Linked DNA regions of Paraglaciecola psychrophila 170. The protein of the gene in region 3 interacts with the protein of the main gene of each other region in a pairwise test. Links are inferred from orthologs where the notes say so. Each region holds a gene or a part of one and is shown on either strand. Other genes may lie near its edges.

Region 1 (3,463 bases), 240 kb from region 3 along the record:
GCAAACATCGCTGACATAAGTTTAAGTGATGGGCCAAACCAAATCCTAAGAGAAAACGGCCGACGCAGGCTTGTAGTCTATGCAAACAGCACGGGAGTGGATGTAAAGGAACTGCTGTCAGCAGTGCGCGAGCAAGTGAATGAAGTTGAATTAGGCGCAGATAGCTTTATCAGTATTGAAGGGCAATTCTTAGCGCAAGAGCAAGCCATGCGTTTGTTAGTGATATTATCAAGCATATCGTTCGCACTTATATTTTTAGTGTTGTACATGCGATATCAATCTTTCGTATTTGCCAGCATTATCATGAGTAGTTTACCCATGGCGCTATTAGGCGCGGTTGCAGCAATGTGGTTAACGAACACACCACTTTCGGTTGCATCTGTTGTTGGCTTTATCACACTTACCGGCATTGCTTCGCGCAACGGTATATTAAAACTGAGTCATTATCTCAACCTGATAAAATTTGAGGGAGAACAATTTAACACCCAGTTAATTGTCAGAGGGGCGCAAGAAAGGTTGGCGCCTGTGATGATGACATCCATGGTGACTGCATTTGCGCTGATCCCATTATTAATGGCCGCCGATGCGCCTGGTAAAGAGATTTTGCATCCTGTTGCGGTGGTTATCTTCTCAGGACTATTAACTTCAACTTTATTAGACACCTTGTTGACGCCTTTGCTATATCGGGAGTTTGGCGGTAAGGCAAGCATGCTTTGGCAAAAACGTAAGTCAGACGAATTAATGTAAATAGGTTTATTCTGGCGACGCCTTACTGAAGTTCGCCAAAATGGAGTGTAATCATGAAAGCAATAATAAAGTTAGTGTTGATAGCGCTAATAACTTCAGCAGTGATGGTATCAAATGCATTGGCACATGGAAGCTTAGAGCCAATGCATGGCGGTGTGGTCAAAGAAGCGCATGACATGGTATTTGAGCTGGTCAGAGAGGAAAAGTCAGTCAGTCTTTATGTACGTGATCACGGTGAAGCATACCCAACCACTGAGCTTGTCGCTAATGTTGTGGTATTAGCAAACAAAGAGAAAAGTGAGGCACCATTCATCCCATCTGGAGGAAATAAAATGGTGGCTGACATTACTATTAATGATGGTGCAAAAGTATTGATTCGAGTTAGTGAAGAAGATCATCACCCGGTCACTATCCGTTATAGTTTTTAGAACTGTTAAGTGAACATCCGTAAGTGGCGTTTTTATGCGAATTCTTAGATCACTGCTCATAAGGCAATGGCTGCCTCTGATAACGTCTTGGCATCAACATAACAATGGTGAGCGTTAGTTATTGTAGAAGACTTCTCTTACAAATTTGAAACGCGTATGTATCCTTTTGCAGTTGTTAAGACGGCCGGCAGACCTTAATCATATGACTGCAACTCGCTTCTTACTGACAATGAGGTCTTTAGAGCCCAGAATATCAGAGTGGTGTTGAGACAACTACTTTGAACGCTTTCTATTCGGTTTTATCTTTGAACTCGCATAAGTCCTCGATGGAACAAGAACCACAGCGAGGTTTACGGGCAATGCATGTATACCTGCCATGTAAAATCAACCAATGATGCACATCTACCTTAAATTCGGCAGGTACCACTTTTAGCAGCTTTTGCTCTACCAAATCAACGTTTTTGCCCATAGCTAATTTAGTTCTGTTTGATACTCTAAAAATGTGGGTGTCTACGGCTATGGTGGGCCAGCCAAAAGCCGTATTTAATACAACGTTAGCTGTTTTTCGGCCCACGCCTGGTAAGGCTTCTAGTGCCTCTCTATCTTGTGGTACTACTGACTCATGTAGATTAATTAACATGCCACAGGTTTTAATGACGTTCTCAGCCTTGGCATTAAACAAACCAATGGTCTTGATGTAGGTTTTTAACCCATCCACACCTAGAGCATAAACAGCCTCTGGGGTATTCGCTACTGGGTACAACTTATCGGTTGCCTTATTAACACTTACATCGGTCGCTTGCGCAGATAAAATTACCGCAATCAATAGCTCAAAGGGACTAGAAAAATTAAGCTCTGTTTCAGGATGTGGGTTAGCCCCGCGCCAGCGAGTCAACATTTCTAAGCGTTTGAGTTTATTCATTTGATATCATTTTATACTCTAAAAAATCTCATGTCGCGCGGCGACCAGTGATGTATCTCGTAGCTTTAGCTCTCAGTCGTGACTCTAGCCCGCTGTACCACTTTTTCTTCAGTCTTGGCGGCAAATAATTTTTCCATATGGTTATCTAATACATTCTTAAGTGCGATCAACAGGCCCATACATAAAAAAGCACCGGGAGGTAAAATAGCGAGTAAAAATGGGCTGTCTGTTTCAAATACAGTGATTTTTAAGATCGTAGCCCAATCACCTAACAATAAATTAGCACCATCAAACAAGGTGCCATAGCCTAATAATTCGCGCATCGCGCCTAATAATACCAACACAACGGTAAAACCAAGTCCCATCATCAAACCGTCAAAAGCTGATTTGCCTACTGTGTTTTTAGAGGCATAGGCTTCAGCTCGTCCGATAATGGCGCAATTAGTGACTATCAGTGGAATAAAAATGCCTAGGGCTTGATACAGCGTAAATGTGTAAGCGTTCATTAAAAGCTGCACTATGGTCACAAAAGAAGCGATGATCATCACAAAAATTGGGATCCGGATTTCGCTAGGAACCCAATTACGGATTATCGACACTGTAGTATTTGAACCAATCAATACGAGAGTGGTAGCGAGGCCTAAACCTAAGCCATTGGTAATGGTGGCTGTTACGGCAAGTAAAGGGCATAAACCTAACAGCTGCACCAGTGCAGGGTTGTTTTTCCAAAGTCCTTGCCAGCTTAACTCTTTAAATTCATTCATTACTTTCGCTCATTTTTTCAGTCATATTATCTACGGAGCAGGCATTGGGAGCTTGAAAAATAGCGGCTTGATTTGCTAAGTAATATTCGACACTTAATTTAACTGCGTTAACCACTGCTCTGGGGGTAATGGTAGCACCTGTAAACTGATCAAACTGTCCACCGTCTTTTTTAACGGCCCAATTTGTAGCTATTTCTGCATTATAAATTTGATTATCGAAGTCCAATACCCAATTGCTAATCCGTAAATCAATTTTGTCACCTAAGCCCGGTGTTTCTTTGTGTTCGAGTGTTCTGACGCCCGTTACCTTAGCTGTACCTGGTTGCGAACTAGTTATGCCCACCACCAATTGGATTTTACCGCTATAACCGTCTGGCGCAGTTGTTTCTATAGCCGCCGCAACTGCTTGACCTTGTTTAGTGGCACGATAGATATGTTGAGCTTGATTAGAGCCTAACAATTCAGTTGAAGTGGCCAAGGTACAGTCTAACTGGATGGCATTGTCATAAAGGCTTTCATCAATGACTGCATTGAGAATCGATAATAATTTTTGTTGTTGCTGCAAAGCAATCTGATCTTTAGTACCAAAGTAGGTAAGTGCA
Region 2 (3,519 bases), 3.4 Mb from region 3 along the record:
TTGCTACTGCTCTGGCAATTGAGCCATCACCAATTCGTAAGGTTTCACCGCGATAAATAAAATATGGGGCGGGAATAACATTAATCTGACGTTGACCTGCTGCAGGGTATTCAGGGGAACTAAAAGCCGCAGCAAATACACCCACCTCCCACACAGGTCGCATATCATCTTCTAAGGCAATCTCCTCCTGAGCTTTGATGTGAGTACTCGTCACAATTAACACCAATAACGCCCAATATTTCATAAAGTAAAGCCTATTGTTTTTTGCAACCAAAATGAAACCTCCCATAGGCAACAATTATAGATTCAAAACCTAATACTCTGTGACAGCAACAAAAGATCCACTTTTACAGCATTGTAAAAGTGAATCACTTACCCTATGTCAAAATGTATGGAGTGAAACATCGTATTTATTTTACTTTTTTAATTAAAAAGCCTTGAGATCACTCCTGCTAACCCCATCTATGAACGCAGAACTAAGTTCTATCAGAAAAGAATTCTAAGCAGACGATGCGTCTTCTGCTTAATCACCGCCTTTATGTCAAAGGCACATAGCATTATTAACATTGGAATTTTCAGGAGATTTGAAAATGGCAATTCGTCCTTTAAACGATCGCGTTATCGTTAAGCGTCACGAACAAGAAAGTAAATCTGCAGGTGGCATTGTATTAACAGGCTCTGCAGCAGAAAAGTCGACTCGCGGCGAAGTTATCGCTGTAGGAAATGGTCGTGTACTAGATAATGGCGATGTTAAAGCAGTCGACGTTAAAATAGGTGACATCGTTATTTTCAACGATGGTTATGGGGTTAAAACTGAAAAGTTAGACGGCGAAGAAGTGCTTATCCTTAGTGAAAGCGACATCTTAGCAGTAGTCGAATAAACCCAATCCATTAACAGCATTTTTGAGGAATTATTATCATGGCAGCTAAAGAAGTTCGTTTTTCTGATGACGCTCGAGTAAAAATGTTAGCCGGTGTCAACATCCTTGCTAACGCAGTAAAAGTAACTTTAGGTCCTAAAGGTCGTCACGTGGTTTTAGAAAAATCATTTGGTGCACCTACCATCACTAAAGATGGTGTATCTGTAGCCAAAGAAATCGAATTGGAAGACAGATTCGAAAATATGGGTGCACAGATGGTTAAAGAAGTAGCGTCTAAAGCAAATGACGAAGCCGGTGACGGTACTACTACTGCAACTGTATTGGCTCAAGCTATTGTGACCGAAGGTTTGAAAGCAGTTGCTGCCGGTATGAACCCAATGGATCTTAAACGCGGCATCGACAAAGCTATTGTTGTTGCAGTAAAAGAATTACAAGCCTTATCTGTACCTTGTGCTGATAGCAAAGCTATCGCCCAAGTAGGTACTATCTCTGCAAACTCTGACGTTGAAGTCGGCGACCTTATCGCTGAAGCAATGGATAAAGTAGGCAAAGAAGGCGTAATTACAGTTGAAGAAGGCCAGTCTCTACAAAACGAATTAGACGTTGTAGAAGGTATGCAATTCGACCGTGGTTATTTGTCTCCTTACTTCATGAACAACCAAGAAAACGGGACAGTTGAACTAGACAACCCATACATGCTTTTGGTTGATAAAAAAATTACCAACATACGTGAATTACTACCTACATTAGAAGCGGTTGCAAAGGCATCTAAGCCTTTGTTGATTATTGCTGAAGATGTTGAAGGAGAAGCACTAGCTACCTTAGTAGTAAACAACATGCGCGGTATCGTTAAAGTAGCAGCGGTTAAAGCACCTGGTTTTGGTGACCGTCGTAAAGCTATGTTGCAAGACATTGCAACACTTACTGGTGGTACAGTGATTTCTGAAGAAATCGGCTTAGAACTTGAAAAAGTAACACTAGAAGATCTTGGTACAGCTAAACGTGTTGTGATCAACAAAGACAACACCACTATTGTAGATGGTGCTGGCGAAGAGGAGATGATTAAAGGTCGTGTTGCGCAAATTCGTGCACAGATTGAAGAATCTACTTCTGACTACGACAAAGAAAAACTTCAAGAGCGTCTAGCTAAATTAGCTGGCGGTGTTGCAGTTATCAAGGTTGGCGCAGCCACTGAAGTCGAAATGAAAGAGAAAAAAGACCGTGTTGAAGATGCACTTCATGCAACACGTGCTGCAGTAGAAGAAGGTGTTGTACCTGGCGGTGGTGTTGCTCTAGTTCGTGCGGCCTCTAAAATGGTTGACTTAAAAGGCGACAACGAAGACCAAACTCACGGTATTACACTAGCACTTCGTGCAATGGAAGCGCCATTACGTCAAATCGCTTCTAATGCTGGCGCAGAAGCTTCTGTTGTGACTAACGCAGTGAAGAATGGCGAAGGCAACTTCGGTTATAACGCTGCCAACGACACATACGGCGATATGATAGAGATGGGTATTCTAGATCCTACTAAAGTGGTTCGTTCTGCATTGCAGTTCGCCGCATCAATCGCAAGTTTGATGATCACCACAGAATGTATGATTGCCGAAGCTCCAAAAACTGATGCACCTGGCATGCCTGACATGGGCGGAATGGGTGGCATGGGCGGTATGATGTAATTAAGCTTCCCCACGCTAGTTGTTGATTTAAAAAGGTTTATTTTAACCTTGTAGAGTCAATTGTGGAGACATTAAGGGTGCCATTCGTGGCGCCCTTTTTTACATCTATAACTGACACACAGCTCTTTACGCTCCCTATTCTCACCTATTCACATAAGTCTCTTTTATTCCCTTACAGATGCCATAGGGGGGCATGCTGGGGTACTAGATATCTATGACGATTGCGTCGTTACCTTACTTCTACGATTATCGTAGTCTTGAAATATTCAGTTTTAAGAATCATTCTCATTTAGACCTTTACCACCAGTGCTCCTATTTAAACCAAAGACCTAAGCCAAAGACTTCCAGCAAGGGGATAAGCCTAAAGGCATTACGTATGAACGCATCATGGGACAATACAAACTAGAACTAGCTATCAAAGCTTCCCCATACAGGTGTGTCATTTGTACCATGTCCTTGATGACGATAGCTTCGTGGTTCACTGAATTGGAAGATTGGCTCGTTACCTTATGATTTAGATATAATTCTTTAGCCGTTTATACGTTGTTCAGTCCTAGCTCACACGGTAGGATATGTCACAGGAGAATATAATAAGCTGTTATAAGCAAGGAGTGGCATGTACATCATCGAATTAAACTATCCGGGCACGCGGCTTCAATTCGAAGACCAAAGTTTAAAGCATGAAATTGAAGGCATGCTAAGTAACTTACAGCGTATTGTAACGGAGGCTGCAATTTCCTTATCGATGTATGAGGCATCAAATTCCACACAACGAAATCATCGTCAAGAAATGGAGCAAGAGAATGAGTTGAGACAAGAAATTGATCTTCATGTTCGCAACGATGCCGAGGATGATTATTACCAAGATTTCGATAAATACAGATTAATCACTGAGAAAAAGCTAAGGGCAAGTAAGGCTGAACTTGGCATCATACCAAGATCATATTTGCATCAAATCCCAT
Region 3 (3,774 bases):
GTAATCAAACCGTCTTCTTGTTCAATTACATCACCAACAGACACCAAAACATCAATTACATCCACTTCGCCATCTTCACCGATATCAGGCACAGCCACGTCAATTAGTTCACTGGCTCCATTTGCTTCAGGCTCAGCTGCCGGGGTTGATTCTGCTTTGCTAGGTTCTTCTTTTGTTGCAACTTCAGAAGCGGATTCTTTTTCTTCGGGTTCTGCTGGTGCTTCTTCTTCAGCAGCAGTTGATCCTGATGCTTTAATTTCACCAATTACATCACCTTCTTTGATTTTGTCACCCACTTTGACCGACAAACTGATCAATTCACCTGCAAAAGGGGCAGGGATGTCCATTGATGCTTTATCGGTTTCAACGGTAATCACTCCGTCTTCAGCTTCTAATGTATCGCCGACGGCGAAACAAATTTCAATGATTTCAACTTCTTCGCCACCTACATCGGGGACTAGAATTTTTTGTATATCAGACATATGTAAAACTCCTTATCTAGTCACTATTAAGCGTAAAGTGGGTTAAGTTTGTCGATGTTGATGTCAAAGCGTTTAATTGCTTCGGTCACTACTTTTTTGTCAACTTCACCACGTTTGGCGAGTTCATACAAAGACGCAACGACTATATATGCCGCATTGACTTCAAAGTGTGTACGTAAGTTTGCACGGCTATCACTGCGGCCAAAACCATCAGTACCTAGGCAACGATAGTCGGTGTCAATGAAGGCACGCACTTGATCAGAATAACCTTTCACATAGTCAGTGGCTGCAATAGCAGGACCTGCATCTTTACTGATAACTTTACCTATGTATGATGTTTTAGCATCAGCTTCAGGGTTAAGCATATTCCAACGTGCTATGGCCTGACCTTCACGGGCTAATTCGTTGAAAGAGGTCACAGAATATACATCGGAAGAGACTTTGTAGTCTTCACTTAAAATCTGCGCTGCTTTGCGTACTTCATTTAAGATTGTGCCCGAGCCCATAAGTTGAACATTGGACTTAGCTTTAGCCTTACCTTTTGCTTCAACTCGCTCTAACTTGTAGATACCTTTGATGATTTGTTTGGCTATGTCTTTGCTTTCTGGCATAGCAGGATGTTGATAATTTTCATTCATCAGGGTGAGGTAATAGAATACATTTTCGTTTTCAGTGTACATACGACGTAAACCGTCTTGCACTATTACCGCTACTTCATATCCGTAAGTTGGGTCATAGGTAACACAATTTGGGATCAAATTAGCTTGAACATGTGAATGCCCATCTTGATGTTGTAGACCTTCGCCGTTAAGGGTGGTACGACCTGCAGTGGCACCTAACAAAAAGCCTCGAGCTTGGCTGTCGCCAGCAGCCCAAGCTAAATCGCCTACACGTTGGAAACCAAACATGGAGTAGTATATGTAAAAGGGGATAGTTGTGGCGTTGCAAGTGGAGTAAGACGTACCAGCAGCGACCCAAGAAGCCATAGCACCTAGTTCGTTGATACCTTCTTGTAAAACCTGACCTTTTTTATCTTCACGGTAATAGGCCACTTGGTCTGCATCTTGAGGCGTGTATTTTTGACCTTCGTTGGCGTAAATACCCACTTGACGGAATAGACCTTCCATTCCAAAAGTACGGGCTTCATCAGGAATAATAGGTACCACACGTTTACCCATTTTCTTATCTTTCAATAAGACATTAAGTACACGTACAAAGGTCATAGTAGAAGACACTTCACGGTCGCCTGAACCTTTCAAAATAGCATCAAAGGCTTTTAATTCAGGCATCTCAAGTTGGTCTTCTGCTTGCACACGGCGCTGCGGTAATGAACCACCTAATGCTTCGCGACGTGCTTTCATATACTTATATTCTTCACTGTCTTCAGCAAATTTAAAATAAGGTAAATCAGCAATGGCTTCGTCTGTGACAGGAATGTTGAAACGGTCGCGGAATTTTTTTAGGGAATCCACATCCATTTTTTTCACGTTGTGCGCAATATTTAAGGCTTCACCTGATGCACCTAAACCAAAACCTTTAATAGTTTTGGCTAAAATAACCGTTGGACGACCTTTGGTATCCATGGCTTTTTGGTAAGCGGCGAATACTTTAACTGGGTCATGTCCACCACGGTTTAGCCGGAAAATATCTTCGTCAGACATGTTTGCCACAAGCGCCGCTGTTTCGGGATATTTGTTAAAGTAGTTTTCACGGGTGTACTTGCCACCTTTGGCTTTACAGTTTTGGTATTCACCGTCTACAGTTTCATTCATTAGTTGTAAAAGTTTACCGGATTTGTCACGGGCAATGAGTGCATCCCAGTAGCTACCCCAAATGACTTTTACTACTTCCCAGCCTGCGCCACGGAAAGTGCCTTCAAGCTCTTGAATTATTTTTCCGTTACCACGAACCGGTCCATCCAAACGTTGTAGGTTACAGTTGATGACGAAGGTTAAGTTGTCTAAACCTTCACGAGAAGCCAAACCAATGGCGCCTAATGATTCAGGCTCATCACACTCACCGTCACCTAAGTAACAATATACTCTTTGCTCGGAACAATCTTTGATGCCACGATTAGTTAAGTACTTTAAAAAACGTGCAGTGTAGATAGCTTGCAATGGACCTAAACCCATAGAAACAGTAGGAAACTGCCAATAATCTTTCATTAAGTGAGGATGAGGATAAGAAGGTATTCCTTGGCCATCACATTCTTGACGAAAATTATTTAACTGTGTTTCTGATAAATTGCCTTCTAGGAAAGAGCGGGCATAAATACCTGGAGAAATATGGCCTTGATAAAATATAAAGTCGCCACTGTTTTTGTCGTTAGGTGCTTTAAAAAAGTGGTTAAAACCTACATCGTACAACATGGCTGAGGATGCGAAGCTACCAATATGGCCACCTAGATCTAAGTCTTTCTTAGAAGCACGTAGCACGATCATTAAGGCATTCCAACGTATAGCAGCACGAATTCGCGCTTCAATCGTTTGGTCTCCAGGCATAGTAGGCTCTTGCACTACCGGAATGGTATTGATGTAAGCAGTGGTTGCGTCATAAGGTAAATGCGCTCCATTGCGACGAGCTTTGTCAATTAGAGCCTCTAAAAGAAAATGTGCGCGTTCAGCACCCTCTTCTTTAAAAACTGTTTCTAGCGAGTCTAACCACTCTTGTGTTTCTTGCGGATCCACATCCGGATGCATCATATCAGCCATGGTGCTTTCCTTTTTATAGTTTGTTAATGTAGGTACTTATCGCATATAAATAAAATCAGTGTACAACACCAACCATGCTCTATATTTCAATAAGTTTTTATTAATTTCATGCTTAAACGTGCCGAAACACGTTGAATGAAATAGTTAATTTGTTTTCTTAATTTACTTCTATTCGGCGTAAGGCACGCTGCATACGCATATCTTGTCGATTAATGTTCAGTAAGGTGTCTTCAATATAGGCTAAGTGTTCATTACTAGCCTTGCGAGCTTGTTCAGGATCACCTGCTAGAATAGCCTTAACTATGTTGCGCCTTTGTTTGTTTATATTTTGAGCAGCATCAGCATGTTTAGCCAAAACCTCTAAGTTACGCTGAATATTGTCTTGCAGCATAGACTGTAGACTGCGCATCACGTGCTGTAAAACCATGTTGTGAGCTGCGTTGGCCATAGTGAGATAAAAATTAACTAAAGCAATGGCTTGCTGGCTTTTATCGGTTGAGTCATCTGGCAAAGCTTCCAATGCGCTTTCTAACGCTTCATAATCTTCTGGTTGACCTCGCAGGGCGGCATAGTAAGCAGCC

The links.
Region 1: the proteins of aceE (region 3) and nth interact in binary tests that used the Escherichia coli proteins (3 or more experiments, as listed by UniProt). The link is inferred for Paraglaciecola psychrophila 170 from one-to-one orthologs.
Region 2: the proteins of aceE (region 3) and groL interact in binary tests that used the Escherichia coli proteins (3 or more experiments, as listed by UniProt). The link is inferred for Paraglaciecola psychrophila 170 from one-to-one orthologs.

The regions. Positions count from the first base shown.
Region 1 is NC_020514.1:1,595,738-1,599,200, forward strand. Bases 282-3,188 are described here. They hold nth (endonuclease III), read right to left. Parts: upstream 2,098-3,188; coding sequence 1,465-2,097; downstream 282-1,464. Other genes in these bases: C427_RS06935 (efflux RND transporter permease subunit), read left to right, coding at 282-747; C427_RS06940 (hypothetical protein), read left to right, coding at 801-1,175; C427_RS06950 (electron transport complex subunit E), read right to left, coding at 2,163-2,861; rsxG (electron transport complex subunit RsxG), read right to left, coding at 2,854-3,188. Outside these bases: more of C427_RS06935, read left to right, coding at 1-281; more of rsxG, read right to left, coding at 3,189-3,463. UniProt on the Escherichia coli protein: DNA repair enzyme that has both DNA N-glycosylase activity and AP-lyase activity. The DNA N-glycosylase activity releases various damaged pyrimidines from DNA by cleaving the N-glycosidic bond, leaving an AP (apurinic/apyrimidinic) site.
Region 2 is NC_020514.1:4,803,950-4,807,468, forward strand. The notes cover bases 276-3,238. They hold groL (chaperonin GroEL), read left to right. Parts: upstream 276-919; coding sequence 920-2,557; downstream 2,558-3,238. Other genes in these bases: C427_RS21085 (co-chaperone GroES), read left to right, coding at 591-881; C427_RS21095 (hypothetical protein), read left to right, coding at 3,174-3,238. In the rest of the region: C427_RS21080 (MipA/OmpV family protein), read right to left, coding at 1-244; more of C427_RS21095, read left to right, coding at 3,239-3,519.
Region 3 is NC_020514.1:1,358,200-1,361,973, forward strand. Bases 309-3,526 are described here. They hold aceE (pyruvate dehydrogenase (acetyl-transferring), homodimeric type), read right to left. Parts: upstream 3,194-3,526; coding sequence 509-3,193; downstream 309-508. Other genes in these bases: aceF (dihydrolipoyllysine-residue acetyltransferase), read right to left, coding at 309-482; C427_RS05885 (FCD domain-containing protein), read right to left, coding at 3,351-3,526. Also shown: more of aceF, read right to left, coding at 1-308; more of C427_RS05885, read right to left, coding at 3,527-3,774. UniProt on the Escherichia coli protein: Component of the pyruvate dehydrogenase (PDH) complex, that catalyzes the overall conversion of pyruvate to acetyl-CoA and CO(2).